DNA from 2 places in the Variovorax sp. J22R115 genome. Region 2 is predicted to be linked to the other one. Evidence: riboswitches for the same ligand, from Rfam matches in the RefSeq annotation. Region 2 holds a riboswitch; the other holds the start of a gene.
What was found. Region 2 has a riboswitch for glycine ahead of QTI04_RS20200 (FAD-dependent oxidoreductase). Riboswitches for the same ligand answer to the same signal wherever they lie in the genome.
Positions count from the first base shown of each region.

Region 1 (11,250 bases), on a different contig from region 2:
CGCCTAGCGACTGGCGCGCCTCCAGGATGGCGACGCTCCGGCCAGGGCACAGCCGCTGCAAGTGGGAAGCCGCGCCGATGCCGGAGAGGCCTGCCCCCACGATCAGTACATCGACGAATTCATCAACCATCTGTTCGGGATCTCCGCACGCGCGCGCGAGAACTCTGGCGCGGCGCGCAATCCTGGATTCTGGCTGGAGTGTCGCGGGGTGCTCCTCCCCCGGAATGATGATGCGCCGGCGGCAGGGCACCGGGAGCGGTTCAGCCCTTGGCTTGCCCTTCTAGCCTGCGATTGGCGTCCAGCGCGTAGACGACAGGCTTTTCATCCGAGGTCTTGTGGGAGGGCGCTGCGCTTTCCCCCAAGGGAAGGTGCGACGATCCGTAGACCTCGCGCTCGAGCCGCTTGGCACGCTCGGCGTACATGCGAGCCAAGGCGCCATGGTGCTCCGCGGCCGCCTGGTGCTCGATGCGCGCCAGATGGGCCTCCTCGAGCAGCGTCATGACGCGTCGCAAATGGCCGTTTCGATTGGGCTGGAAAAAGCTGAACATCAGATCCTCCATCGGGGTTGCCGCTGATAGATCCGAGTTTTAACTTCAATTGGGGTGCGGTGCTTGTAAGGCAGCGCCTACCTTAGGGATAGACCGCACGGCCGATCACCGTGCGAAGCGCAACGCAGTAGATTCGCCAGTTGCCGCAATCAGTCGCGTGGGCGCAACGAGTGGGCGGATTTCATATCTCGTCGATCGACGTGCTTCGGGTCTCGCCCTGGGCCGCCAAAGAGTAGCGTTCGCGCGTTTTCACGTAGAAGCTCGCCCCGAATCGGCCGACCGGAAAGTAGTGTTGCAGCCGGACGCGCCAGGTTTCGGTGTCGATGAGTTCGTCGCGTGCATGCATCCAGCGCACCTGCCCGATGAAGATCTGCCGGCTCTCGGTTTCAAGCGTTTCCCATAGCGTGCACTCGAATGCGACGGGCGCCTCGGCGATGCGGGGGGGGGTTACCGCGCTGCTGGGCAATGCGGTGAAGCCGACGATGTCGAGTTCGCTCACGTGCGGTGGATGGCGGTCGCCGCAGCGGTGCATTTGCTCCGCGATGTCCTCGTCGGCGAGGTGCACGACGAATTCGCCGGTCCGCACGATGTTGGCGGCCGTATCCTTGAGCACGCCATCCTGCAGGCGGTTGACGCTGATCATCACGATCGGCGGTTCCTCGCCGAGCATGTTGAACATGCTGAAGGGCGCGGCGTTGACGATGCCGTCGGGCCCGAGCGTGGTGACGAGCGCGATCGGCCGGGGCACGATCAAACTCGCCATGAGCTTGTAGCGCTGGTACTCGGTCAGGGTCGCGAAGTCGATGTTCATAGGGGTTCCAGGGCGGTCACAGGGCGTTACGGCACGAAGCGCTGTCGTGGTTTCAAATGGACCGGGCGACTCCGCCCGCACATAAGGACGATTCCACCATGCCCGAACGGGACTCAGCAGAATTCAGGCCAGCACGCGAATCTTCGGTGTGGACCCTGGTGATCGTCGTCGTGGTGATTCTCGCGGCCGCATTTGCCTGGTGGCGCTGGTCGCTGCAGAAGGCGACGCCGCCGCCGGAGTCACCCGCTGCGACCGCGCCCCAACCCGCGCCGGCCGATGCACCGCCCGCTCCCGTGGCGCAAGGCCCGCAGAATCCGGTCGATGCATTGGCCGAGCCCGACGCCGCATTGCCCGCGCTGAACGACGCCGATGGCCGCGTCACCGCCGCGCTCAATGAATTGCTCGGCAAGAAGGCGGTCGTTTCCAACCTCCAGGTCGATGGCTTCGTGCGCCGCGTGGTTGCCACTGTCGACAACTTGCCGCGCGCACAGGCGACCTCGCGCATGTGGCCAACGCATCCCGCGCCGCAACGCTTCGCCGTGCAGGGCAGCGGCGTGGAGAAGACGATCAGCGTCGACAACAGCAGCCGCTACACCCCCTTCGTGCTTTTCGCGGAGTCGGTGGACACCTCCCGTGCGGTGGCGCTCTACGCCAAGCTCTATCCGCTGTTCCAGCAGGCATACGAGGAACTCGGCTATCCGGGGCGCTACTTCAACGACCGTCTGGTGGCGGTCATCGACCATCTGCTGCAGACTCCCGTCCCCGCGGGGCCGGTGCAGGTGAAGATCACGGAGGTGAAAGGCGAGATGCAGTCGGAGCGCCCCTGGGTGCGCTACGAATTCGTGGACCCGGAACTCGAATCACTATCGGCCGGCCAGAAGATCCTGGTGCGCATGGGGCCGGTCAACGAGCGCCGCATGAAGGCCAAACTGGCCGAGTTCCGCCGCCAGGTGGCGACGGGCGCGGTGGCGAAGAAATAGCGTAAACGCCGCTCAATCGGCGCCCGGCGGGGCCGCGCTGCCCGAGCACGCAAGCGCGCGCATGAGCAGCAGCTTGCGCTCGCGCGCATTGCGCGTGAGTTCCGCGGCGCGCTTGAACTCCACGTAGGCCTCGCCCTTGCGGCCCAGCTTGGCGAGCAGGTCGCCGCGAACACTGGGCAGCAGGTGGTAGCCCGTCAGTTGCGGTTCTGATCTCAGCGCATCGACGAGTTCGAGGCCCACCGCGGGCCCGAATGCCATCGACAGCGCGACCGCGCGATTCAGTTCCACGATCGGGGAGGGTGCGAGCTGCGCGAGTGCTTCATAGAGCGCGGCGATGCGCTGCCAATCGGTCTCCGCAGCAGTGCGGGCGCGTGCGTGACATGCGGCGATGGCGGCCTGCAGCGCATAGGGCCCCAACGCGCCACCGAGCTTTTCGGCACGTTCCAGCGCGCCGAGGCCACGCCGGATCAGGAGCTGGTTCCATCGCCCGCGGTTCTGGTCGAGCAGCAGGATCGGGTCTCCGTTGGCATCCACGCGTGCCGCGGCGCGCGAAGCCTGGATCTCCATCAGAGCGACCAGTCCGTGGACCTCCGGCTCGTCAGGCACGAGCTCGGCGAGGATGCGGCCGAGCCGCAGCGCTTCCTCGCAGAGTGCGGGGCGCATCCAGTCGTCACCGGCGGTGGCCGAATAGCCCTCGTTGAACACCAGGTAGATGACTTCGAGCACCGACGCGAGGCGCGCGGCCAGTTCGTTCGCGCGCGGCGCCTCGAAGGGCACGCGCGCGGCGGCCAGCGTTCGCTTGGCGCGCACGATGCGCTGCGCGATCGTCGGTTCGGGGACAAGGAAGGAGCGCGCGATCTCGTCGGTGGTCAGCCCTCCGAGCAGGCGCAAGGTCAATGCGACCCGGCCTTCGGGCGAGAGCACAGGGTGGCAGGCCGTGAACACGAGGCGGAGGATGTCGTCACCCACCTCGTCGTCGAGCGCGGCGTCCACCGCTTCGGCCAAGTCCGCTGCGGCCATGGCGTGCCGGGCATCCAGTTCGCGGCCGACTTCTTCTTCCTTGCTGGCGTGCAGCGTTCTCTTGCGAAGCAGATCGATGGCCCGGTGCTTCGCGGCGGTGGTAAGCCAGGCACCGGGGTTGTCCGGAATGCCATCGCGCGGCCATTGTTCCAGCGCGGCGACCAGCGCGTCCTGCGCCAGTTCTTCCGCCACGCCGACGTCACGCACCATCCGCGCCACCGCACCGATGATCTTCGCGGATTCGATGCGCCAGACGGCGTTGATGACGCGGTGTGTGTCTGCTTCCGGCACGACGAACCGCCTATTGCGCCTCGTTCCTCAGCGCCGCGAGCCGGCTTCGCGCCCGGCCGCGTTGTCGCGCAGCAGCTCTTCCTGCTTGCGGATCTCGGGTGTGAACTCGGCGCCGAAATCCTCGGCCTCGTAGATCTGGCGCAGTTCCAGCTCGACGTTGCCGTGGCCGTCGATGGGCGGCCAGCGCTTGACCCATTCGAGGGCTTCTTCCCGCGACTTCACCTGGATCAGCGTGAAGCCCGCGATCAGTTCCTTGGCCTCGGCGAAGGGGCCGTCGGTGATCGTCGGCTTGCCGCCGTTGAACTTGACGCGCGCACCCTTCACGCTGGGCTGCAGGCCCATGCCGTCGAACATGACACCTGCTTTGATCATCTCTTCGTTGTACTTCATCATGTCGGTCACGAGCTGCTCGGTGGGCATCATGCCGGCTTCAGTGTCCTTGTCGGCCTTGCGAATGATCATGAATTTCATGGTCGGATCTCCTTGGGGTCGTGCAATCAGGACTTCTTGGCGGCAATTTCGGCTGCAAGTCGCTTTTCCTGTTCCCGGAGTTCCGGCGTGAGTTCGGCGCCGAAGTCTTCCATCTCGAAGACCTGACGCAGCTCGAGTTCGTCGCCGTCCTCGAAAGGCGCGCGCTTGAGCCATTCGATGGCTTCTTCCTTCGAGCGGACCTGCCAGAGCCAGAAGCCGGCGATCAGCTCCTTGGTCTCGCTGAAAGGTCCGTCGATCACCGTCCGCTGCTTGCCTGAAAAGCGCACCCGCGCGCCCTTCGAGCTGGCCTGCAGGCCTTCGCCCGCCAGCATGACGCCGGCCTTGACCAGCTCTTCGTTGTACTTGCCCATCGCGGTCAGCATGGCCTCGGTGGGCATGACGCCGGCTTCGGAGTCCTTGCTGGCCTTGACTATCACCATGAATCGCATGTCGTTGCTCCTTGGGTTGGGAGCCCGGAATCCGGTCGGCAGGACCGGGGCCTTTCCGGGGCTCTACTTCAACGTCGGAGCAAGGACGGCGAAATCGACGGCTTGGGCAGCGGCGTTGTAAAAGAATGTTAACGAAGGCTCAGGCCTTGGCGTAGTCGCCCACCGGCACGCAACTGCAGAACAGGTTGCGGTCACCGTAGACGTTGTCGACTCGCCCGATCGGCGGCCAGTACTTGGCCTGCTTGAGCGTGGCGAGCGGAAAGGCCCCGAGTTCTCGCGAGTAGGGGCGGGCCCACTCGCTGCCGAGCAGGCTGGCCGCGGTGTGGGGCGCGTTCTTGAGCGGGTTGTCGTCCTTCGGCCAGACACCTTCCTCGACGCGACGGATCTCGCCACGGATCGCGATCATGGCGTCGATGAAGCGGTCGAGTTCGGCCAGCGGCTCGCTCTCGGTCGGCTCGACCATGAGCGTGCCGGGCACCGGGAAGCTCAGCGTCGGCGCGTGGAAGCCATAGTCGATCAGACGCTTGGCGACGTCCTCGGCGGTCACGCCGCTGGCGTCCTTGAGGGGGCGCAGGTCGAGAATGCACTCGTGCGCGACGTGGCCGTTCGGGCTCGCGTACAGCGTGGGGTAATGGTCCTTCAGGCGCGAGCTGATGTAGTTGGCACTGAGGATGGCGATCTCGGTCGCGGCCTTCAAACCCGTCGCGCCCATCATGCGGCAGTACATCCAGCTGATCGGCAGCACGGCCGCGTTGCCCAAGGGGGCGGCCGACACGGCACCCACGCCGTGCGATGCGATTCCGCCGGTCGCGTGTCCGGGCAGGTAGGGCACGAGATCCTCGACGACGCACACCGGCCCGACACCCGGGCCGCCGCCGCCGTGCGGGATGCAGAAGGTCTTGTGGAGGTTCAGGTGGCTCACGTCGCCCCCGAATTCGCCGGGTGCGGCCACGCCGACCAGTGCGTTCATGTTGGCGCCGTCCACGTACACCCGGCCGCCGTGCGCATGCACGATCTCGCAGAGTTCCTTCACGCGGGTCTCGAACACGCCGTGCGTGCTGGGGTAGGTGATCATCATCGCCGCGAGCTTGTCGCCATGCGTGCCGCAGGCGCGCTTGAGGTCGTCGATGTCGACGTTGCCGTCGGCGTCGCAGGCCGTCACCACCACCTGCATGCCCACCATCTGCGCGCTGGCCGGATTGGTGCCATGCGCCGAGGACGGGATCAGGCACACATTGCGATGGCCTTCGCCCTTGGCCTCGTGGAAGGCCTTGATCGCCAGCAGGCCCGCGTACTCGCCCTGCGAGCCCGCGTTGGGCTGGAGGCTGATGCCGGCATAGCCGGTCGCCTCGCAGAGCCAGGCGCGCAGCTGCTTGTCGAGCTGGGCATAGCCTTGCAGTTGCTCGGCCGGCGCGAAGGGATGGATGTTCGCGAACTCGGGCCAGGTGATCGGGATCATCTCGCTCGTCGCGTTGAGCTTCATCGTGCAACTGCCCAGCGGAATCATGCTGCGGTCGAGCGCGAGGTCCTTGTCGCTCAGGCTGCGGATGTAGCGCAGCATCGCGGTTTCACTCTTGTGGGTGTTGAACACCGGGTGCGTAAGGAAATCGGTCGTGCGGCGCAGGTCCTCGGGAATGCGCGGCGTGATGCGGTGGGTCAGGTCCTCGAAGCGCGGCATCGGCTTGCCCGTCGGCACGAACAGCGCCCACAGCGTCTCGATGTCGGCGCGCGTCGTGGTCTCGTCGAGCGAAATGCCCAGGTGGTTCTGCACGCGCTGGCGCAGGTTGACGCTGGCGGCCTCGGCGCGTTCCAGGATCTTGGCTGTGTCGTCGCCGGTCTTGACGGTGATGGAGTCGAATGCGGTGGCGTTCACCAGCTCGCGGCCCATTTGCTCCAGGCCCTGCGCGAGCACCGCCGTCAGCCCGGCGACGCGCTGCGCGATGCGGCGAAGTCCCTGCGGCCCGTGATAGACCGCGTACATGCTCGCGACCACGGCCGGCAGCACCTGCGCCGTGCAGATGTTGGACGTGGCCTTCTCGCGGCGGATGTGCTGCTCGCGTGTCTGCAGTGCGAGGCGGTAGGCGGGCGCGCCATGCGTGTCCACGCTGACGCCGACGATGCGTCCGGGCAGCGAGCGCTTGTACTCGTCGCGGCACGCCAGGTAGGCCGCGTGCGGGCCCCCGTTGCACATCGGCATGCCGAAGCGCTGCGTGGTGCCGCAGACGATGTCCGCGTCCCATTCGCCTGGAGGCGCCAACAGCGTGAGTGCCAGCAGATCGGCCGCGACGCAGAACGCAGCGCCGAACTGGTGCGCGTGCCCTGCGAGCGGGCGCAGGTCGTGCACGTGCCCGGTCGTGGCCGGGTACTGCGCCAGCACGCCGAAGAACTCACTGCTCGCCATCAGGTGCGGCAAGGTTTCGGAGACGGTGCTGACCTTGACCTCGATGCCCAGCGGCGCGGCGCGCGTCTTGATCACCTCGATGGTCTGCGGGTGGCAGTCCCCCGACACCAGGAAGACGTTGCTCTTGCTCTTGACGCTGCGCTTGGCCAGCGTCATCGCCTCAGCGGCAGCCGTGGCCTCGTCGAGCATCGACGCATTGGCGATCGCCATGCCCGTCAAATCGCAGACCATGGTCTGGAAGTTGACCAATGCCTCCATGCGGCCCTGCGAGATCTCGGCCTGGTAGGGCGTGTAGGCCGTGTACCAGGCGGGGTTCTCGAGCACGTTGCGCAGGATCACGCCCGGCGTGTGCGTACCGTAGTAGCCCTGCCCGATGAAACTCCGGGCCACCTTGTTCTTGGCCGCGATGCCCTTGAGCTCGACGAGCGCGTCGGCCTCCGTCGTCGGCGCCGGGAGTCGCATCGGCCGGCTGCGGCGGATGGCCGGCGGCACGATGCCATCGATCAACTCGGCGCGCGTCGTCGAGCCGATGGCGGTCAGCATGCGCGCCTCGTCTTCCGCTTCGATGCCGATGTGGCGCGCGATGAATTCCTCGGCGTTTTCGAGTTCGCTGAGCGTGGGGAGGGTGGGCAGGACGGGCGTCGACATGGAGGTGGTGGTTGGCGGAAGTGGGGTCGGTCAGGGATCAGTTGTCGGCAGAAAATTTCTCGTACGCCGTCTCGTCCAGCAGCGCTTCGAGCTGGATCGCATCGCTGATGCGCACCTTGAAGAACCAGCCTGCATCCATCGGGGCGCTGTTGGCGAGCGAGGGATCGGCGCGCAGCGCCTCGTTGACTTCGGTGATCTCGCCCGAGACCGGCATGAACACGTCGGCCGCGGCCTTGACCGACTCGACCACGCCCGCCACATCGCCCTGGTTGAAAGTCTTGCCGACTTCCGGCAGGTCGACGAACACCACGTCGCCCAGTGCGTCTTGTGCATGCACCGTGATGCCGACGGTCACGAGCGTGGTGTCTGCGTCTTGCTGAACCCACTCGTGGTCCTTGGTGTACTTGATGGTCATGAAGGAAGCTCCTTGGATAAAAGAATGTCGGTGGGAATCAACCGCGGAAATAGTGCGCAGGGACAAAAGGCATGGTGCTCACTTCCATCGGCACGGGCTTGCCGCGCACGATGGCCTGGATGCGCGTGCCCGGCTCCGCGTAGGCCAGTGCCACGTAGCCCATCGCGACCGGCCGGTCGACCGTGGGGCCGAGCAAGCCGCTGGTCACATGACCGATGGCCAGGCCTTCGAACGACTCAAGGAGCGTGCCATCGCGCACCGGAACGCGCTCCAGTGCGACCAGGCCGACGCGCTTGCGCTTCAGCGTGTCGTGGTCGAGATGGCCCGCCGTGCCGCTGGCAGCCGTGAGTTGCGCCAGGATCCGGACCGCGCCGGGAAATCCGCCTTCGCGCTCGCCGCCGGTGCGCCGAACCTTCTGCATCGCCCAGCCGAGCGACGCCTCGACGGGCGTGGTGGTTTCATCGATGTCGTTGCCGTAGAGGCAGAGCCCGGCTTCGAGCCGCAGCGAATTGCGCGCGCCCAGGCCGATGGGCTTGACCTCGGGCTGAGCAAGGAGCAGGCGAGCCAGCGCCTCGGCGTCCTTGGCGGCGACCGAGATCTCGAAGCCGTCCTCGCCCGTGTAGCCGCTGCGCGCGACGAAGGCCGGCAGGCCGCCGATCTGAACGGCGCCGCCCGTCATGAAGACGAAGCGCTCCACGCCGGGCGACAGGCGCGCGAGCGTGGCCGCGGCTTGCGGCCCCTGAAGTGCCAGCAACGCATGGTCGGGCATCGGCAAGACCTGGCAGCGCTTGCCGATCTTCGCCGTGATGTGCGCGATGTCGGTCTGCTTGCAGGCGCCGTTCACGATCACGAAGAGCGAATCGTGGCCCTCGTTGAAGAACATCAGGTCGTCGAGGATGCCGCCCTCGTCGTTGAGCAGCAGGCCATAGCGCTGCTTGCCCGGCGCCAGGCCGATCACGTCGACCGGCATGAGGGTCTCGAAAGCTGCCGCGGCATCCGGGCCGACGAGGCGCAGCTGGCCCATGTGGGAAATGTCGAACAGGCCCGCGGCCTCGCGCGTGTGCTTGTGCTCGGCCATCAGGCCGGCGGGGTATTGCACCGGCATCGAATAGCCCGCGAAGGGAACCATGCGGGCGCCGAGCTCAACGTGCAGGGCGTGAAGCGGGGTCTTCAGAAGATCGTCGGTCGATGCGGAGGCCAAGGCACTCTCCAAAAGGGGCAGTCCAGATCCATGACCGGAGCCATGGGCCACCCCTGCTGTCCGCTTTACCTGAGAGATTCGCCCCACGATCGGGGTTTGCTCCTTCGGTGGACAGCCCCTCCGACGTGGTGATGGGCCGTCTCTCTCCAGCAAGGAAACGCCCGTGCAGGGCGCCTCGTCAGTCCTTTTGCCTGAGCGTTCGGGCCCTTGTTTCGAGGGGACCTGCGCCTTCGGCGGCACCGCTGTCGCGGGGCTCTCTCCTGACCCGGCGAGTGTAGTGGATCGGCGCCGGGTCGGTCTGCGATTTCAGTGCATCAGCATGACACCGTGGTGACCGGGCGCTACTTGAAGCCCCACAGCCGCGGCAGCCATGTGCTGAGCGCCGGCATGAAGGTGAGCACCAGCAGTACCGCGCCGTGCGCCCACAGGAAGGGCACCAGTTCGCGCACCAGTTGCGACATCGGCACGCGCGAGACGTTGCAGGTGACGAAGAGCAGCCCACCCACCGGCGGTGTGATCATGCCGAGCGTGAGGTTGTAGATCACGATCATCGCGAAGTGGATCGGATCGATGCCCAGCTTGACCGCCACCGGCGCAAGGATCGGCGCCAGCACCATCACGCCCGGCAGCGGCTCGATGAAGATGCCGAAGAGCAGCAGGAAGACGTTCACGATGATCAGGAACATCCACGGCGACAGGTTCATGCCCGCCAGCCACTCGGCCAGCGTCTGCGGCACGTTCTCGATGGTCAGGATCCATGCGAACGAAGCCGACAAGCCGATGATGATGAGCACGGATGCCGAGAGCAAGGCGGAACGCGAGAGGATGTCGGGCAGCGCTTTCCACTCGAGCGTGCGGTAGACGAACTTGCCGCACACCAACGCATAGAACACCGCCACCACCGATGCCTCGGTCGGCGTGAACCACCCGGCCCGCATCCCGCCGAGGATCACTACCGGCAGCAGGATCGCGGGGATCGCCTTCCACGTCGTCAGCAGCACTTCGTTCCAGGGCGGCATGCCGCCGTCGCCCTTGTAGTTGCGCTTCTTCGACACGTGGAAGTTGACCGCGCACATCGCCACCGCGATCAGCAGGCCTGGAATGAGGCCCGCCACGAACAGGCTGCCGACTGACACATTGTCGTCCTGCAGCGCGTAGATGATCATGATGATCGAGGGCGGGATGATGGGCCCGACAATGGCGGTCGAGGCAGTCAGCGCGGCGGCGTATGAGCGGTCGTAGCCGGCCTTGTCCATCATCTTGATGAGCATGGAGCCCGGCCCCGCCGCGTCGGCCAGCGCCGATCCCGAGATGCCCGAGAAGAAAGTCAGCGACACCACGTTGGTGTAGCCCAACCCGCCGCGCCGGTGGCCGACGAACTGGCCGGCGAAGCGCAGCAGCACCTCCGTCAGCGAACCGCCACTCATGAGCTCAGCGGCAAGGATGAAGAAGGGCACCGCCATCAGCGGAAAGCTGTCGATGCCGGTGAAGGTTTCCTTCAGCAGCACCATCAGCGGGTAGGACTCGGCGAGGATCAGCGTCGCGGCCGTGGCGAGGCCCAGTGCGAAAGCGACCGGCACGCCGATCGCGAGGAACACGCACACCGAGAGGATGAGGACGAGGCTGGCGTTCATAGCGAGGCGCTCGCGGCCGCATCGAAGTGCGCGTCGGATGCGAATTCGCGTCGCAGCACGTAGCCACGCACGATCAGGAGCCAGTGCACGATCAGCAGCAGGCCGCCGAACATCATGGCGCTGTAGATATAGGCGAAGGGAATCTGCGTCACGGCCGTCAACTGGAACATCGTGCGCTCCATGTAGAGCCAGCCGTACCAGACCATGAAGCCGAAGAAGGCGAAGAGCAGCGCCGCGACCACCGCACGCATCGCGATGGCGGCCTTGGGCGGCAGTGCGTCCTGCAGGTTCTCGACCGCGATGTGCCCGCCGTAGCGCAGCACCGGCCCGGCGCCGAGGAAGGTGAGCCAGATCATCATGTGGCGCGCGACCTCCTCGGCC
Region 1 is NZ_JASZYM010000002.1:388,217-399,466, reverse strand. Features, by position in the region: gene QTI04_RS04890 (NAD(P)/FAD-dependent oxidoreductase) at 1-130, opposite strand, end outside; gene QTI04_RS04885 (hypothetical protein) at 261-548, opposite strand; gene QTI04_RS04880 (flavin reductase family protein) at 730-1,359, opposite strand; gene QTI04_RS04875 (DUF3014 domain-containing protein) at 1,458-2,339, shown strand; gene QTI04_RS04870 (RNA polymerase sigma factor) at 2,352-3,650, opposite strand; gene QTI04_RS04865 (YciI family protein) at 3,678-4,121, opposite strand; gene QTI04_RS04860 (YciI family protein) at 4,148-4,570, opposite strand; gene gcvP (aminomethyl-transferring glycine dehydrogenase) at 4,710-7,619, opposite strand; gene gcvH (glycine cleavage system protein GcvH) at 7,657-8,034, opposite strand; gene gcvT (glycine cleavage system aminomethyltransferase GcvT) at 8,072-9,235, opposite strand; glycine riboswitch at 9,282-9,395, opposite strand; glycine riboswitch at 9,409-9,508, opposite strand; gene QTI04_RS04840 (TRAP transporter large permease) at 9,577-10,869, opposite strand; gene QTI04_RS04835 (TRAP transporter small permease) at 10,866-11,250, opposite strand, start outside.
Region 1: another riboswitch for glycine. It lies ahead of gcvT (glycine cleavage system aminomethyltransferase GcvT); the one in region 2 lies ahead of QTI04_RS20200 (FAD-dependent oxidoreductase).

Region 2 (11,250 bases):
GCTCAGTTGGTCGAGATGGACTTCCCAGGCTACGCGATCGGCGGCGTGAGCGTGGGCGAGCCCAAGGACGAGATGCTGCGCATCATGGCGCACACACCGCACAAGCTGCCGGCGCACAAGCCGCGCTACCTGATGGGTGTCGGCACGCCCGAAGACCTGGTCGAAGGCGTGGCGCAGGGCGTCGACATGTTCGACTGCGTGATGCCGACCCGCAATGCGCGCAACGGCACGCTCTTCTCGCGCTACGGCGACCTCAAGATGCGCAACGCGCGCCACAAGAGCGACCCGCAGCCGATCGACCCGAGCTGCACCTGCCACGCCTGCGCGGGCGCTTCGGGCGTGGCATGGAACGACGGCGGCCGCGACGGCTTCAGCCGCGCCTACCTGCACCATCTCGACCGGTGCGGCGAAATGCTGGGGCCGATGCTCACGACCATTCACAACCTCCACTACTACCTGAACCTGATGCGCGAGATCCGCGAGGCGCTCGAAGCCGGGCGCTTCACGGAGTTCCGCACCAGCTTCAAGGCCGATCGCGCGCGCGGCGTCTGACGCGCTTACGTCGACCGGAGTGTCCAGCACCCCGTCAGCGTTTCGCCCGGCGCGAGCACCGCGCCGCCCACTTCTTCGGGGCCGTGGCGACCCGACAGGTTGATCGCATCCGTGCACTGGCTCACCGGCTCCGCGCAGAAATGATCGGCGCCGCGCGGGCAGTACAGCACGAAGAAATCGAGCGGAGACTCGGCCGCCATCACCAGCGTGCGGGATGACGCCGGCCACTCGATGCGGGCCTGGCGTTGCCAGCCGGTGAAGTTGTTGTCCAGATCCAGTTCGGCCAGAAGCTCGCCTTTGTGCAATTGCGCCACTTCCGCCGTCGGTTCCAGCGCGACCGGCATCACCTGCGCATCGCCGCGCCACATGGCCGCCGTGGACGTCTGCAGGCGGGTGCCCTCGTGATGCGGGAAGTAAGGGTGATGGCCGATGCCTGCCGGCATCGGCGCCGTGTCGCGATTGGTCAACGCGACGGTGCAGCGGAGCCCCGTCGGGTCGAGTTCGAACCGTTGCGAAGCCTCGAAGCGCCAGGGCCACTGTGCATCGGCCTCGAATGTCAGCACCAGCGTGGCCTGCGCGGGCGAGGCTTGCGCCACCTGCCACGGCCGCAGCCATCCGGTTCCGTGAAGCGGGTGCTTGCCGGAAGGTCCCGCCGGGTGACCGGGCGCGATCGCGATGTCCCGGCCGCCGAATTGCGCCCGACCATCGCGGATGCGGTTGCACCAGGGCAAGAGAGGAAAGCTTGCCATCGCGAACAGATCACGCCGGCGCAAGGCATCGTCGGTCGCAGGGCGCAGCCAGTCGAAGCGCCCATCGGCCCGTTCGTCGTAGAACGCTGCCACGGCGCCCCCGACCTCCGGCGCGAGCAACAGGCGCAGAGGGCTAGCGGAAAGCTGCACGAGGGCTTCGGACGCTGAGAAAGGTTGGGTCTCGTTCATTCGATGCGCCACGGATCATTGCGGTCGCGGCATTCTCGTTCACACGGGTGGCACGCGACACGGTTGAGGATCAAAATCGCGCCGGCCGCGCAATCGCCCGGTCACCCTCCTCCCGTACGGATCCATTCATGACCGAATCGACCTCCCCTGCCCCATCGGCCCGCTACCCATCGCTCGCCGGCCGCACCGTCTTCATTTCCGGTGGCGCCACCGGCATCGGCGAGGCGCTGGTTCGCGCCTTCCATGCACAGGGCGCCCACGTCGGCTTCTGCGATCTCGACGTCAAGGCCGGCCAGGCGCTGGCGGCTCAACTGGGCAACGACAACGAGGTGCTATTCACCGGATGCGACGTCACCGACGTGGATGCGCTGCGTGCGACGATTGCCGCCGTGCGTGCGCGCTTCGGGCCCATCCAGGTGCTCGTCAACAATGCAGCCAACGACCGCCGCCATGACATGGCCGATGTCACCAGCGAGGACTTCGACCGGTTGATGGCGATCAACTTCAAGCACCAGTTCTTTGCCGCGCAGGCGGTGGCGGACGACATGCGCGCACTCGGCAGCGGTTCGATCATCAATTTCGGTTCGGTCAGTTGGATGATCAAGGGTGCCGGATATCCGGTCTACCAGGCTTGCAAGTCGGCCATCCAAGGACTCACGCGCTCGCTGGCGCGCGACCTCGGCAAGCAGAACATTCGCGTCAATACGATCGTGCCGGGCTGGGTGATGACCGAGCGCCAGTTGCGACTCTGGGTCAAGCCCGAGTCGGGCGCCGAGATCGACGCCGCCCAGTGCCTCCCCGGCCGCGTGATGGCCGAGGACATCGCCAGCATGGCGCTCTTCCTCGCCGCGGACGACTCGAAGATGTGCACCGCACAGAACTACGTGGTCGACGCCGGCTGGACCTGACCCGGCAAGCCTGCCGGACCCGGCGAGCTTGCCGCTGCGGCTCCCGCACCGCAGGCGTGGCAGAACTTGGCGAACGCGCTCTTGCGCGCCTCGCACACGTGGCAATGGTCGAACAGGCCGATGCCGCAGTGCGGGCAGAAATCGATCTCGGCGTTCTTCAGGTCCACCGGCCGTTCGCATCCCGGGCACACGCTCTTCGCGAGCCGCGCCAGCGCCGTGTCGTAGCTCAATTCGTTGCGGCGCACCGTGTCCGGCTGCGCCTCGGCGAGCTTCTGGCGCGCCAGATAGCGATTGAGCGCAATGATCGCGTAGCGCCCGACCAGCACGGTCACCACAATGCCTACCGCGTAGCGCACGTAGCCGCCGTAGCTCGGCAGGTAGGGCACGAGTTCGACGAAGAATGCGAACAGCGCAAAGTAGATGAAGCCCCAGACGAAAGGCCACCACGTGCTCTTGCGCTTCTTGACGAACAGCCAGCCCGCGATCGCCAGTAGCGGCAGCGTGAGGGCGAGCCGGTAGCCGAACACGCGCAACTCCACCCGTCGGTACTCCGCGTCCAGCTTGGTGCGCGCATCGTTCTCCAGAGCCGCGAGTTGCTGCTGCGCGCGCTGGCGTGACTGCCGGGCGTCCAGCGCAACCTGGCGCTGCACACCGACCGCGCGCTGCGCTTCGTCCTCCTTCACCTTCAACGCATCCAGCGCCTTGGTGCGGGCGACGAGTTCGATGTCCTGATCCGGTTGCGCCGTGGCGCGTCGGGTTGCGATCCAGTTCGCGAAGGTCTCGCGGGCCGCGCGGCTTGCCTGCTGGGCGGTGAGGAGCTTGAGATCCGCTTGCTCGCGTTCACGCGTCGCCTGCTGCTCCGTGAGGTTGCCTTCGCGGATCGTGTTGCGCAGCGGCTCCGCGGCGGCCCGGTCGATGAAGTCGTCCAGTTCGAGCTTGTGTTCGACCCGCGGCAGGTCGCCGACGATCGTGCTGCCCAGTCCGATCAGGAAGCTCGCAAAAACCACCGCCACCAGCCAGAGGCCGCGGCGAAACCACTTTTCGGACAGGCGCAGGGATTTGCTCATCGCATTCCTTTTTCGTGTTGGAGGTTCTGGTCGTGAATCGCACGATTCTGGTCTAGAGCTTGAGCACCACCGGCGCGGCGCCGAGCCCCGCGCGAGGCAGCCAGGCGAAGACCGAGTCCACGGTCACCGTCTCGATGCGGTCGCTGAAGCGCTTCTCGTTGGGATGGTCGTCGAAAGCCACGTTGGCCGAACCCACGCGGCCGCCGAGCCGGGTGAGCGCGCCGAGCCTGAGCGTCGTCGGCTCATAGCCCTTGAAGTGCAGCCAGGCCTGGGCCTGGTCGCGGGTCCGGATGGCCGTCGGTTCCATCGCGCCGGCCAGCGTCTCGACGGCCCACTGGTTCGATTGCTGGTACTTGTGGCCCCACGCATAGCTCACGATGCTGTAGGGCGCCGTGTGCAGTCGGATGACGCGCGCGGGCGACTCGTTGAGCGCCGCCAGCAACTGCGCCTGGACGGCCGGGGTCGGCACGACCCAGGCCGCTTCGTAGCGCCACAGATCGTCCAGGAAGAATTCGCCCAGACCCTGCCGGTACACAGTGGCGACCGCCGTGCCGCACTGGTTGAGCTTGTGCACGACACGCCAGTTGCCTGCTTCGGTCTTGTAGGCCAGCCCGAGGTGCGAGTAGCGCAGGCCGTACTTGCCCAGATCCTGCCCTGCACGGGCGAGCAGCACGACGCGCTCGCCGCTCGCGTCGAGTTCCCTGGCCGTGCGTTCCGCGAGTTGCATGCCCTTGATGACTGCCGCGGCGTTCGGCTTCGACTGCTCGCACGACCGGCCCGCATGCGCCTCCAGCGGGAACAGGAACACGCTCGCCAGTGCGACGGCAGCAGCCGTCAGGACCATGTGCAACGCGGTCCTCAGCAGGCGCCGCGATCGCGACAGGCGGGCCTGGTACTCGCGTTCGTAAGGCCCGAAGTTGGTGGACGAGCGCTTCATGACAGCCTCTCGTTGTAGAGCAGCGCGCGGCCAAGGGCATTGGGTACGAAGGCCAGCACTTCACCCGCCGCCGACAGGATGACGCCGCTGGCGATCACGCTGACGGTGACGGTCGAGCCGACGACGATCGAAGCGCCATGGGCGACCCTGCCCAGGACCTTCACGCTGGCCCGGGCACCGTCGGACGCCCTTTCGAGCAGGAAGACCGTGCCGTCGACCGATGCCTCGATGGCGACCACGGTCAGCACGGCACCGCCCACCGACAGGGCCGCCGGCACGGCCACCACCGCGCTCGCCGCTGCACCGGTGGCCGAGGCCGCCCCGACGACGGAGGCCACCGGCAACACCGACAGGGCGGCGGAGGCTTCGCTCTGGGCGTGAGCCTCCGCGGGAACGAGCACGTTGGCCAGGGCCGCGCAGACGGCGACGAGAACAGTGGTGAGGTACTGCTTCATGATGGGCACTCCTTGAGAGAGGTCGTGAACGGGTTGCTTGGTCATTGGGCGGCGCCTGCTTCGGCACGGGCTTCACGGCGTCCTTGCAGGCGCGCTTCGGCGAGATCGGCTTCATGGCGGTCGCGCAGCGTCTTGGCCAGCGTGAAGGCCGAACTGATCAGGAACAGCCAGCTCACGCCGAGGAAGGCCTTGTAGGTCTCGCTGATGTCCATCCGCAGCAGGCCCCAGCCCGTCAGCCCCATCGCGGTGAAGAAGCCGCCCCAGACGACCAGCTTCCACATCGGCGTGTCGCCGGCGCTCAGGACCGCGCCGCTCTGGTTGTCGCGCACGAACTTCGCGAGCACGAATGCCGCCGAGAGGCAGAACACGTAGCCCATCACCATGAAAGCGCGGTCCAGCGCCTGTCCCGGCAGCCAGGTCAAGCCGGTGGCGCACAGGAACACGGCCAACCCGAACGAGACCCAGACCTGCACTTGCCAGGCGCGCGTGTCGCGCTGGATGGAGACGTTGGAAGAGAAGGGATGCATGGAAGCCTCGCGGCGAAGTGAAAGTGCGCGAATCATGTTTCGCACTTCCGCCGCAAAGCGTGAACTAATGCACCGGTGGCGACTTCCTGCGCCACCGGTATCTTTATTCGATACCGGACGCCTTCTGGCGACGCGCGAGCAGGTCGGCGCGCGTGTAGGGCCGGTCGGTACCCGCCAGGCGCATCGCGATCACCTCGAGCGCGCCCTGCGTCGGCGCCGGGTTGCCCGGCCGAAGAAAGAAGATGGGTGTGGCAAGGCTGAGCAGCACCAGCGTCCAGTTCACACGGGGATGCGGCAAGCGATGCTGCTGCCAGAGAAAGATGCCGCTGACCGCCACGCCGAGGGCGAAGCCGGCCGCGACCTCCGACTTGGAATGTGCGTAGATCGCCAGCCGCGATGCGCCGATGAGCGCGGCGAACACCAGGCCGAACGAGGCAGCGGCAACCCGCACGCGATGTTCATAGCGCGAGACCGTCAACCAGCACGCGACCGGCCAAACGCTGGCCGAAATCGCCGTGTGGCCGCTGAAGCCGGTGAAGTTGAGGGTGGCACTCCCGATGCCCCAGCCCAGGAAGGCAATCTTCGACGCAGCGATCAGGCTGCCGCCGACACCGAAGAGCACCACCCACAGCAACGCGGACGGCCGCGTGGCGCTGCGGATGCCGAGCCAGACCGCGATCCACAGCGCGGCGGGCAACAGAAACCCGCTGTCACCGAACCAGGTGAGCGAGTGCCAGAACACCTCCGAAAGGGGCAGGACCATCAGACAGCCGTCACGCGCTCAGCAAGCCGCTCACGCGCCGCTGCAAGGCCTCGGGCTGCACGTCCGCCTGGGCCATCGCATCGCCGACGTTGAGCCCGACCCGGCTGAAGAACCCGCGCCGGAAAGGACGCACCATTGCGACGTTCTGTCCGTCGCGCACCTCGACCCGGCTGAAATACGAGCCCCAGAGATTGGTCAGCGCCATGGGGATGACCGGCGCGTCGATTCCTTCGGCACGCGCGGACTCCAGGATCTTCATCACGCCGCCCTTGAACGGTTGCAGGCTGCCGTCGCGCGTGATCGCGCCCTCCGGGAAGATCGCGAGCAGGTCGCCCTCGCGCAGCACCTGCACAGCCTGCGCGAATGCTTCTTCGTAGGCCGCCGGATCCTCTTTCTGCGGTGCGATGGGGATCGCCTTGGCCAGCCTGAACAGCCATCCGAGCACCGGCACGCGGAAGATGCGGTGGTCCATGATGAAGCGGATCGGACGCGGGCTCGCGGCCATCAGCAGCACCGCATCGATGAAGCTCACGTGGTTGCAGACCAGTACCGCGGCACCTTCGGTTGGAATGTGCTCGTCACCCTTCACGTCGAAGCGATAGACGAAGCGGGAGAGCATCCAGGCCACGAAGCGCAGCAGGTACTCCGGCACCAGCATGAAGATATAGAAGGCCACGACCGCGTTGGCGATACCCGTGAACAGGAATATCTGCGGGATCGTGAAGCCGGCCTTGAGCAAGGCGCCCGCGATGATCGAGCTGCCGATCATGAACAGCGCATTGAGGATGTTGTTGGCCGCAATGATCCGCGCCCGGTGCGTGGGCTGGCTGCGCAGTTGGATCAGTGCGTACATCGGCACGCTGTAGAGGCCCGCGAAAAGCGACAGCAAGCCCAGGTCGGCCATCACGCGCCAATGGGCCGGCTCGCGCACAAAGCTGCCCAGACCCATGTCGCCCGGCGCTGGAAGCGCACGCGATGCAAAGTACAGGTCGATGGCGAACACGCTCATGCCGATGGCGCCGAGCGGCACCAGGCCGATTTCGACCTGACGGCGGCTGAGCGTCTCGCACAGCAGCGAGCCGATGCCGATACCGACCGAGAAGACCACGAGCAGGAGCGAGGCGACTTGTTCGTTGCCGTGCAGCACTTCCTTTGCGAAGCTCGGGAACTGGCTCAGGAATACCGCGCCGAAGAACCACATCCAGGAGATGCCCAGCAGCGATCGGAACACGACGAGGTTGCCGTGGGCCAGCCTGAGGTTGCGCCAGGTCTCGCTGATCGGGTTCCAGTTGATCGTGAGGCCCGGATCGGTGGCCGGTGCAGACGGAATCGCCTGTGCCACGCCTCGCCCGACCAGGGCCAGCAGCACGCAGGCGAAAGCCACCGTCGCATGACCGACCTCCGGCAGCGCCACCAGCAGGCCGCCGGCGACCTGCCCGAGCAGGATGGCGACGAAGGTCCCCATCTCGACCATGCCGTTGCCGCCCGTGAGTTCGCGGGAATCCAGCACCTGCGGGAGGTATGCGAACTTGACCGGGCCGAACAAGGTCGAGTGCAGCCCCATCAGGAAGACGCAGCCCAGCAGCACCGCGGCATCCCCCCGGAAGAATCCCCACGCGGCCACCAGCATGATGGCGATCTCGAGGTTCTTGACGAAGCGGATCATCTTCGTCTTGTCGTACTTGTCCGTGAGCTGCCCCGCCGTGGCGGAAAACAGCAGGAAGGGCAGGATGAACAACGCGCCGATCGCCAGCCCCGCCATGGCGGGTGGCATCCAGCTGATCTGCAGCTGGTACGTGACCATCACCGTAAAGGCGAACTTGAAGAGGTTGTCGTTGGCCGCGCCTGCGAACTGCGTCCAGAAGAAGGGTGCAAAGCGCCGCTGGCCCAGGAGGGCAAACTGGTTGGCGTGCCCGTGCGAATCGGGCAGGCTGGGGGGAGACGCGTCGGCGGATGTTGTCATTCGTAAAGCCTTGCTGGCAGGATCCCTCACGCCGTCACGGTGGCGGCGCCCGGATTGTGCCGCAGGGCTTGCCGTTCGATGGCCTGCAAGGCATGCAGAACCGGCAGCGCCGCCAGCGCCGCGGTCAGGTGCTTGAGGCTGTGCCCCGACACGAACTGATGCGTCGCTTCGAAGATCGCATGGTCCGCCAGCTCGAACATCTTGGCGAGCAGGTAGAAGAAGATCACCCAGCCGAGCTTGAGGCCGATCGCGCCGTTCAACGGCTTGGTCAGCGCCAGCGCCGCAACCAGCGCCATGCCGCCGAACTGAACCAGCGCCCAGGGCAGCGCGTTCCCGGTGGTGTGGCAGATGGCCGCCGCCAGCAGCCCGCCTGCCAGCGTGAACCAGGCGGCGGGCCAGCCGGCGCGCGCACTCACCCGCTCGCACACTGCGAAGCCCACCAGCCCGGCGAAGGCCACGGCCATGCCGGCGCGGTCGGCCGCCAGGCGCATGCTGTCGGGCTCCAGGTGATAGAAGGCCGATCCCACGGCCGTGAGGATCAGGCCCGCGAAGAACATCCACGCGCAATCCAGCGAATTGACGGGCGGCTGGAATGCGGCCTGGGGCAGCGGCGCCGCATCCTGGGCTTGTTCGTGCGCGCGATCGAGCCAATGCAGCCAGCGCAGGCCCCAGATGCCGATCGCGGCAAAAGGCAGATTACTCAGCACGTCCATGGCGTTCGGCAGGCCGCGCCAGGCGTGGCCATCGGCAAAGGGCGCCGCACCGAGCCCGGACGAGGGAACCGCCGGCCCCACGACCGCTGCCAGCACGAGCAGGGCGAACAACGACAGCAGGCAGCGTTCGCGGTGGGAGAGGGACGACAGGGACATGGCGGGCTCCGGTGGTTGGCTTGGGGTGGAATCTAGGTTGTCAACCCACCGTTCGGCATCGAAAATCGATACGGCGTACTTTTCCACCACTCCCGGTATCAGCCGGCAATACCCGCCCCCCCTCATGAGCACCACCGTCGACCTGGTCCAGGCCCTCAAGAACGAACTCAAGAACGCCCATATGACCTACGCGGATCTCGCCAAGTCGCTGGACATGGCCGAATCCAGCGTCAAGCGAATGCTTGCCAAGGGCGACATGCCGCTCACCCGGGTCGATGCCATCTGCCGGGCCCTCAAGATCGATTTCGCCGAACTCGCACGGCGCGTGGCCGACGCGCAGCCGCTGCTCAAGGAACTGACGCTGGAGCAGGAAAAGGCGGTGGTCAAGGACAAGAAGCTCCTGCTGCTGGCCATCTGCGTGCTGAGCCAATGGACGCTGGAGCAGATCGTCGGCGCCTACCGGATCACCGAAGCCGAATGCATCGGCTACCTGGCGCAGCTCGACCGCATCGGCATCATCGAACTGCGCCCGCTGAACCGCTACCGGCTGAAGCTGGCGAAGACCTTCCGCTGGCGGCCCCACGGCCCGGTCATGGATTTCTTTCGCGAGAACGTCGTGCTCGACTACTACCGCGGCGGCTTCGACGGCCCCGCCGAGGGGCTTCTGCTGGTGCACGGATCGATCAGCAAGTCGCTCGCGCCCGCCTTCCTGGACCGTCTTCAGCGCGTCGCGCAGGACTTCGCACAGCAGCACCAGACCGACCAGAAGCTTTCGCCCAAGGAGCGCGAGGGCTACACCCTGCTGCTGGGCATGCGCAACTGGGAGTTCGAGCTCTTCACGCGCCTGCGCCGAGCCTGAAACACACAGAAACCGGTTTCCTCTATAAAATCTTGGGCTGCAGAAAAGTGGACGCACTGCCGTCCCACCGATGGCGCAAACTCCCATGAACGCTCAGGTGAACCGCATTCGCGGTTCGGTCACTGCTTCCGATTGAAACATCGCCGACTGGAGAGACGCCACGCCATGTGGCGCACCGAAGGAGCAAGTCCGCTGCAGGTCGCACCGGATGAATCTCTCAGGTAACAGAGACAGGGGGAGCGGCAGTTTGAACCTCGGGTCACGGCCGCTCCGCACAGTGAGCACCAACACCCGCCGTTCATGTCATCCCACAAGGATCTGGACATGCGCGTGGTTGTGCTCGGCGCCGGCTTGCTCGGCGTCACATCGGCCTATTACCTTCAACAGCTCGGTCACGAAGTGACCGTGGTCGACCGGCATGCGACGCCCGCGGCCAAGGCCCGTGGCCGTGTGGCGCCGCAGGGCGGCGCACCGACGCCGCAGTGTTCCGGGGCCGATTCCACGGGCACGGGAAGCACACTGGGCAGATGGGCCAAGCTGCGCGCAGGCATGCGCCGGCACGTCTCCAGGCTGGTCGACAGGGCCATCGGCGCGCGCCCCCAGCGCGATCCCCGCGAACACCTCGTGCGTCTTGCCGCCTACAGCCGCAAGAGCGCTCGCGTGCTTCGGGAGGAGGGCGGCTTGCCCCAGGGCTCGCGTGTAGGCGGTCTGCTGAATGTCTTCACCTGCGCGGAAGCCTTCGGCGCCCGCCTGGCGCGCGCGCCGCACTGGTCCGAACTGGGCTGCGAGGAACAACTGTTCTCGGCCGACGACGCGATCCGCATGGAACCCGCGCTGCTGGCCATGCGTGCGAAGCTCGCCGGAGCCACCTATTCGGTCGAAGACCCGGCCCGTGATCCTGCGCAGTTCGCCGCAAGTCTCGTCTTCATGTGCCGCGCTGCGGGTGTGCGCTTCCTGACGAAGCACACCGTGGTTTCGCTGAAGGACCGCGACGGCCGCATCGACCGCGTCGAGTTGCTCGACCCCGCGGGCCAGCCCATGACGCTGCGCGCGCAAGCCTACGTGCTGGCGCTGGGCGCATCCAGCGTGCCGCATGCGGAATACCTCGGCGTCGACATGCCGCTGCGCTTCGTGCGCGAGTACATCGTCACGATACCGGTCAAGGATGCGTCCCGTGCCCCGCGCGTCGCGTTGCGCGACGTGCAAGGCAAGCTGCGCATCACCCGCATCGAAACCCCCGAAGGCGACCAATTGCGCGTCACCGCCACCGTACGCGCCGGCCTCGAGGAAGATCGCGAACCGGATTCGGATCGCTTCGATGCCATCCTGAGACGCGTGGAAAAGCTGCTCCCCGGTGCGGCGGACACGGCACGAGCTTCTCTCGCCACCGAGATGCACGCAGTGAGCACGAA
Region 2 is NZ_JASZYM010000011.1:115,683-126,932, forward strand. Features, by position in the region: gene tgt (tRNA guanosine(34) transglycosylase Tgt) at 1-552, shown strand, start outside; gene QTI04_RS20150 (aldose 1-epimerase) at 558-1,490, opposite strand; gene QTI04_RS20155 (SDR family NAD(P)-dependent oxidoreductase) at 1,619-2,398, shown strand; gene QTI04_RS20160 (serine endopeptidase) at 2,371-3,465, opposite strand; gene QTI04_RS20165 (DUF2145 domain-containing protein) at 3,518-4,309, opposite strand; gene QTI04_RS20170 (hypothetical protein) at 4,399-4,857, opposite strand; gene QTI04_RS20175 (YiaA/YiaB family inner membrane protein) at 4,899-5,384, opposite strand; gene QTI04_RS20180 (phosphatase PAP2 family protein) at 5,488-6,147, opposite strand; gene QTI04_RS20185 (MFS transporter) at 6,158-8,110, opposite strand; gene QTI04_RS20190 (hypothetical protein) at 8,137-8,979, opposite strand; gene QTI04_RS20195 (helix-turn-helix transcriptional regulator) at 9,104-9,838, shown strand; glycine riboswitch at 9,869-9,953, shown strand; glycine riboswitch at 9,976-10,082, shown strand; gene QTI04_RS20200 (FAD-dependent oxidoreductase) at 10,163-11,250, shown strand, end outside.